DNA from 2 places in the Kitasatospora sp. NPDC023176 genome. Region 1 is predicted to be linked to the other one. Evidence: riboswitches for the same ligand, from Rfam matches in the RefSeq annotation. Region 1 holds a riboswitch; the other holds the start of a gene.
The links. A riboswitch is a leader RNA that binds a small molecule or an ion and turns the genes downstream of it on or off. The one in region 1 is predicted to bind cyclic di-AMP.

Region 2: another riboswitch for cyclic di-AMP. It lies ahead of ACZ3YL_RS00070 (transglycosylase family protein); the one in region 1 lies ahead of ACZ3YL_RS28965 (M23 family metallopeptidase).

Annotation. Positions count from the first base shown of each region.
Region 1 is NZ_JBVHIP010000025.1:107,416-110,617, forward strand. Features, by position in the region: gene ACZ3YL_RS28960 (APC family permease) at 1-430, opposite strand, end outside; gene ACZ3YL_RS28965 (M23 family metallopeptidase) at 786-1,763, opposite strand; cyclic di-AMP (ydaO/yuaA leader) riboswitch at 1,766-1,949, opposite strand; gene ACZ3YL_RS28970 (MFS transporter) at 2,346-3,202, shown strand, end outside.
Region 2 is NZ_JBVHIP010000001.1:12,757-15,958, forward strand. Features, by position in the region: gene ACZ3YL_RS00065 (sirohydrochlorin chelatase family protein) at 1-635, shown strand, start outside; cyclic di-AMP (ydaO/yuaA leader) riboswitch at 1,130-1,292, shown strand; gene ACZ3YL_RS00070 (transglycosylase family protein) at 1,300-2,637, shown strand; gene ACZ3YL_RS00075 (LacI family DNA-binding transcriptional regulator) at 3,052-3,202, opposite strand, start outside.

The DNA of each region.
Region 1 (3,202 bases):
CGCCCAGCTGCGACCGGACCAGCCCGCGCAGCGAGTACGCGAAGAAGCCGATGACCGAGGCCTCGAAGATCATGTAGGCCAGCAGCGCGAGCATCCCCGAGGCCATCCCGACCACCCGGCCGAGCCCGTGCGAGACGTAGCCGTAGAACGCCCCGGCCGCCGTGATGTGCCGGGCCATCGCCACGTACCCGACCGAGAACACCGTGAGCACCGCGGTCGCCAGGACGTACGCGGCCGGCGCGCCGACCCCGTTGCCCTGCCCGATGACGATCGGCAGGTTCCCGGTCATCGCGGTGATCGGGGCCGCGGTGGCGACCGCCATGAACACCACGCCCGCCAGGCCGACCGAGTCCGCCTTCAGCCGGTCGACCCCGCCCGGCCCGGCCCGCTCACCGGCGGAACCGACCGCGTCCCCGCTCCGGACGGTCATCCGGCCTCCTCGTCCACCCGGACACTGCCGCCCGCCGAACCGGCCGGGCACTGACTGACCGACAGGATCGCGCGCCGACGGCCGCCCCGGAGTACGGCTGATGATCCGACGAAGCCGACGGGTTGACGGCGCGTTCGAGGCCCCGAACACCGCCACGGACCGGAAACGGCGGTGGCCGGCCCGGCCGTACGAGAGCTTGTCCCGTGCGGCCGGGCCGGCCGTGGGCGTGTCCCGCGCCCAGGTCCACTGCTGCGGCGATCACCCGGTCGAGCGGTCACCCGACATGACCATCCCGGGCGGTCGATTCGCCCCGCATCAGCGGTGGTTCACACGGTCCCGTGGAAGGGACCAGGGATCAGAGCGCGACGCCGTGCGCCCGCAGGTAGGCGACCGGGTCGATGTCCGAGCCGTACTCCGGACCGGTGCGGATCTCGAAGTGCAGGTGCGGGCCGGTCACGTTGCCGGTCGCACCGGAGAGGCCCAGCTGCTGGCCGGTGGTGACGCTCTGGCCGACCTTCACGCCGATCGAGGACAGGTGCGCGTACTGCGCGTACTTGCCGTCGGCGAGCTTGATCTCGACCTCGTTGCCGTAGGCGCCGTCGTTGGCGGCCTTCACCACGACACCCTTGGCGACGGCGCGCAGCGGGGTGCCGGTGGAGGCGATGAAGTCCTGGCCGGTGTGGTGGCCGGAGGCCCACATCGAGCCGGCCACGCCGTAGGCCTCGCCCAGCACCGGGTTGGCGAGCGGGGCGACGAAACCGGTGGTGACGGCGACCGGGGCGGCGGTGACGGCCTGGGCCGGGGCGGCGGTCTGCACCTGGGTCTGCAGCTGGGCGCCCGGCTTGGCGGCCTCGGTCTGGACCTGCACCTGGGTGTCCGCGGCGGCGGAGGCGTCCTGGGTGGCCGGAGCAGCGGCCGGCTTCGCCGGGGCGGCGGGCGCGGCGGGCGCGGCGGGCTTCGCGGCGTCAGCCGCGTGGCCCACGAGGGCCAGCTGCTGGCCCGGGAAGATCAGGTTCGGGTTGGCCCCGACCACCGAGCGGTTCTGCTCGTACAGCGCGTGCCAGCCGCCCTGGACGTCCTTGATGTCGGCGATCTTCGAGAGGGTGTCGCCACTGATGACGCGGTAGCTCTGGTGCCCGGCGGCCGGAGCGGCGTCCTGCGAAGCGACCGAGGCGACCGAAGCGGTCGAGGCGGCCGGAGCAGCCGGGGAGGTGTCCGCCTGGGCGCCCATCGCGGTCACGAGCGGCAGGACGAACGAGGCGCCGGTGACGGCGGTGGCGATGCCGATCCGGGCGGCACGGGGCAGGGCGATACGACGAGCCTGTGCAGGCATGGAATTTTCCTCTCCGACGCCTGCGAGGTGAGCTGTCGGGTTCGGGCTGGAGTTGCCCGGCCGCATGCGCGGCTTCACCCCAAGCCGGTCCTGGTCGTCCACGCCCTGAAGAGGCGCGAACTCCGGTCCGGCGACTTACCTGTGGGTCCCCCGCTCCTGCCGTACAGAGTTCGGTGCGAGCCACCGGGCAGCGGCAGGACTCGGCGTTCCACCCGGTGGATCCGTCCGGGCTGGCCGGGCGGTCGCTGAACTAAAACTCATCCGTTCAGGTGAAGCAATGTCGATCTCTTGAATCGGCAACCAATCCCGGCGCAGTGGTCACCCTCCGAATGATCCGCTGCACCGTACGTGCACAATCCATTCACCCCGTGCCACTGATCCAGCACCCTGCGCCGACCAGGCCACCCCTGCGCGATCGTCCGGTCACGAACCGCCACGGGCCGACACACCACCCGGTGACCCTTGTCACGTACACCCCGGCGGGCGCAGGATCAGCCGGTGGCCACCTCTCAAGCAGGAACTCTGCGCCTGGGCACCGCGCAGGGTCGCTGGGTTCTCCTGGCAACGGTGCTCGGCTCCAGCATGGCGATGCTCGACGGCACCGTGGTGAACGTCGCCCTCCCCCGGATCGGCGCCGACCTCGGCGCCTCCCTCGCCTCCCTGCAATGGACCCTGAACGCCTATCTGCTCACCCTGGCGGGCCTGATCCTGCTCGGCGGCGCCCTCGGCGACCGCTACGGGCGGCGCCGGGTCTTCCTCATCGGCGTGGTCTGGTTCGCCGCCGCGTCCGCGGCCTGCGCCGCCGCCCCGACCATCCACGTGCTGATCGCCGCCCGCGCCGTCCAGGGCATCGGCGGGGCGCTGCTCACCCCGGGCTCGCTCGCCATGCTCCAGGCCGTCTTCCACCCGGACGACCGCTCGGCGGCGGTGGGCCTGTGGTCCGGCCTGGGCGGGGTGTCGGCAGCCGTCGGCCCCTTCCTCGGCGGCTGGCTGGTGGACGGCCCCGGCTGGCGCTGGATCTTCCTGCTGAACCTGCCGCTGGCCGCCGCCGTCATCGCGGTGACCTCCCGTTACGTCCCGGAGAGCCGGGACGAGTCCGCGACCGGCCGCTTCGACGTGCCCGGCGCGCTGCTCGCCGCGCTCGCCCTCGGCGCGATCACCTACGCGCTCACCGCCGCCGGGGAGGGCCTGTCCCCCGCCGTCTGGGTCACCGGCGCGATCGGCCTGCTGCTGGGCGCCGCCTTCGTGACTGTCGAGCGGCGCTCGCCCTATCCGATGCTGCCGCTCGGACTGTTCTCCTCCCGGCTGTTCACCGCCGTGAACCTGGTCACCCTCTGCGTCTACGCGGCGTTCAGCGGGGTGTTCTTCCTGCTGGTGGTGCAGCTTCAGATCGTCTCCGGGTTCTCCCCGCTGGTCTCCGGCTTCGCCCTGGTGCCCAT
Region 2 (3,202 bases), on a different contig from region 1:
TGCCCGTCGTGGTGCCCCTGGTGCCCGGCCCGCACGACTTCCTGACCGGGCTTCACGCCCTCGCCGCGGAGTACGGAGCGACCGTCACCTCCGCGCTGGGCCCGCACCCGCTGCTCGCCGAGGCCGTCCACGTACGGCTGTCCGAGGCCGGGCTGGCCCGGGCCGACCGGGCCCGGCTGTTCGCCATCGCGACCGCCGCGGACGGCGTGGTCCTGACCACCGTCGGCGGCGAGGACGCGGCCGCCGCGGCCGGGATCACCGGTGTGCTGCTGGCCGCCCGACTGGCCGTCCCGGTCGTCTCCGCGGCGCTCGACGTGCCCGGCTCGGTCGCCGCCGCCGTCAACCACCTGAAGGAGACCGGCTCCCAGCGCCCCGCGCTGGCCCCGCTCGTGATCGGCCCGGAGGCGGACTCCGAGCTGCTCGCCACGGCCGCCGAGGAGACCGGCTGCCCGTCGGCGGCACCGCTGGGTGCGTACCCGACGGTCGGCCAGCTGATCGCCTCCACCTACCTGGCCGCACTGCCGACGCCGACGGCGGAGGAGCTGGCCGAGGCCGAGGAGGCCGCCGCCACCGCCGGAGCCGGGGAAGGCTCCCGCCGCGCCCACGCGGCCGGCGAAGGGCCCGTGGAGGGCTGACGGACACCTCCTGAGCTCCGGCGGATGCCCGCCGGAGCGCCCGCGACCGAGCGTCGTGGCACCCGCACCACCGAAGGGCCCGGAACACCTGCGTTCCGGGCCCTTTCGACGTGTTCGGATTGCCCCGCAGGAGAGTTAAGCGGTCAATGCGACGCAATGTCCGTTCTGGTGTCATTTGTCGATGAATAGTCGGCGCGTTGTCCCGCGCTCGATTCACTGGAGCTCCCCCGACTCGCGAGCGCGGCCCATGGCGCTTCAACGCTCCGTCACTTCATTCCTGAGGCGGAGCCAGTTATGGGAATCCATCGTGAAATTGCGAGAAAACGATCATTTGCGATCATGAATTACGAACCATTTGGCGTTTCTCGCTAAACCGTGATGCGCATCACAGGTATTTGCGGTTTTAACTTAAGTCTGCTTAACGTGCTCCCCGTTCGTGACCACACGGACCCAGTTCATCCGCGACGCCGAGTCCTGCCGTCGGATGTCCTGGCAGCGCGAAAACGCATCACGGCAGGAGCGGGGGAACCACAGGTAAGTCGCCTTGAACCGTTTTCCGGAACGGTCCAGGGCTAGGGGTGAAGCCGCGCCCACAGCGCGGCCGGGCAACTCCAGCCCGAATCCGACAGCTCACCTCGCAGGCGTGGGAGAGGACCGCGTCTTCATGCTGCCTTCCAACGGCAACCGCCTGTCCAGCCGCACCCGTCGCGTGATCGCCGCCCTCGGCGTCGCCGGCGTCGGCCTCACCGTCCCCTGCCTCACCACCGGCACCGCCAACGCCGCCTCAGTCGCCACCTGGGACAAGGTCGCCCAGTGCGAGAGCACCGGCAACTGGAGCATCAACACCGGCAACGGCTTCTACGGCGGCCTGCAGTTCACCTCCAGCACCTGGGCCGCCTTCGGCGGTACCGCGTACGCACCGCAGGCCAACCAGGCCACCAAGGACCAGCAGATCGCCATCGCCGAGAAGGTCCTCGCCTCGCAGGGCCCCGGCGCCTGGCCGGTCTGCTCCGTCCAGGCCGGTCTGACCAAGGGCGGCGCCCCGGCGACCGTCGACACCTCGGCCGGCTCCACCACCGCCAAGGCCACCGCCAAGCCCGCCACCAAGCCGGCCCAGGCCGCGAAGCCCGCCAAGCCGGCGGCGCCCGCCCAGGACCAGGCGCAGGCCTCCAGTGACTCCGCCGCCGCGTCCTCCGCCGCCACCGACTCGGCCGCCTCCGCCAACGGCGGCTGGGCGCAGCAGCGTCAGGCGCAGGCCCAGGGCGGCGGCTACACCGTCGTCGACGGCGACTGGCTGTCCTCGATCGCCGACAAGCACAACGTCCAGGGCGGCTGGCAGCGGCTCTACGAGCTCAACCGCGGCACCCTGACCGAGGGCCCGGACACCATCTACCCGGGCGAGCAGCTGACCTTCGGTGACGGCGGCGCGGCCCAGGCCGACCAGTCCTCCACCGCCACCAAGTCCGGCTCGGACTTCACCTGGTTCGACCGCTCGCAGAAGTCCGGCCAGGCCTCGAACGGCGGTGCCGTGAACGCCAAGCCGATGGCCCAGGACAAGTCCACCGCCTCGAAGCCGGCGTCCAAGCCCGCCGCGAAGCCGGCCGCCCAGGCGCAGACCCCGGCCCCGGCCCAGGCCGCCACCGGCAGCATGGCCGCCGCGGTCTCCTTCGCCCAGTCGAAGGTCGGCCAGGCGTACGTCTACGGCGGCACCGGCAACGGCGGCTGGGACTGCTCCGGCCTGACCCAGGCCGCGCTGCGCGCCGCGGGCATCAACATCCCGCGTGTCGCCGCCGACCAGGCCGCCGCCAGCACCCACGTCTCGCTGGACAGCCTGCAGCCGGGCGACCTGCTGTTCTGGTCGAACAACGGCCAGGACTCCGGCGTCTACCACGTCGCCATCTACATCGGCGGCGGCCAGTACGTCGAGGCCGCCAACCCGAGCTCGGGCGTCCGCCTCCAGACCATCGCCAACTGGGCCCCGGACTTCGCCGGCCGGGTCTGAGGACACCGCGCTCACCGCGCACCCCTGACGGCTGACGGTCGTTAGCCGACCGCCCCGGGAGAGTCTGGTCGCTCCCCCGGGGCTTCGGCGTATCCGCGAGGTCGACGTCCGCATGGTCAGACTCCGGCCCGCGGGGCATGCTGCTGCTCTGCACCCGAGGAGGAGGCACCATGGCCCAGGTCGCCGTCACGCTCGACGCGAACCTCGCGATCGACGCGATGCTGCTCTCCGGTACGGCCGACGGGCAGCGGGTCGGCGCCGACCGCCCGGCCGTCCAGGAGTGCTGAGCGGACGGGCCGACCGGTCGAGACGGCCGCACCGGCACGCCGACGGGCCCCGGAGAGCAACCGCCCTCCGGGGCCCGTCAGTTGGCACCGCCCACCGGCCTCGGCGCACGAAGCCGGCCCATCGGCCTCAGCGCCCGCGGGCCCCCGTCGAGCCCCGCATCACCAGCTCCGGCTGGAACATGAACTCCCCGCGCTGGGCGGCGTTCCCGCCGACCTCCTCCAGCAGGGCGTCCACCGCGGCCGTCGCCATCGCCTCGACCGGCTGCCGGATCGTGGTC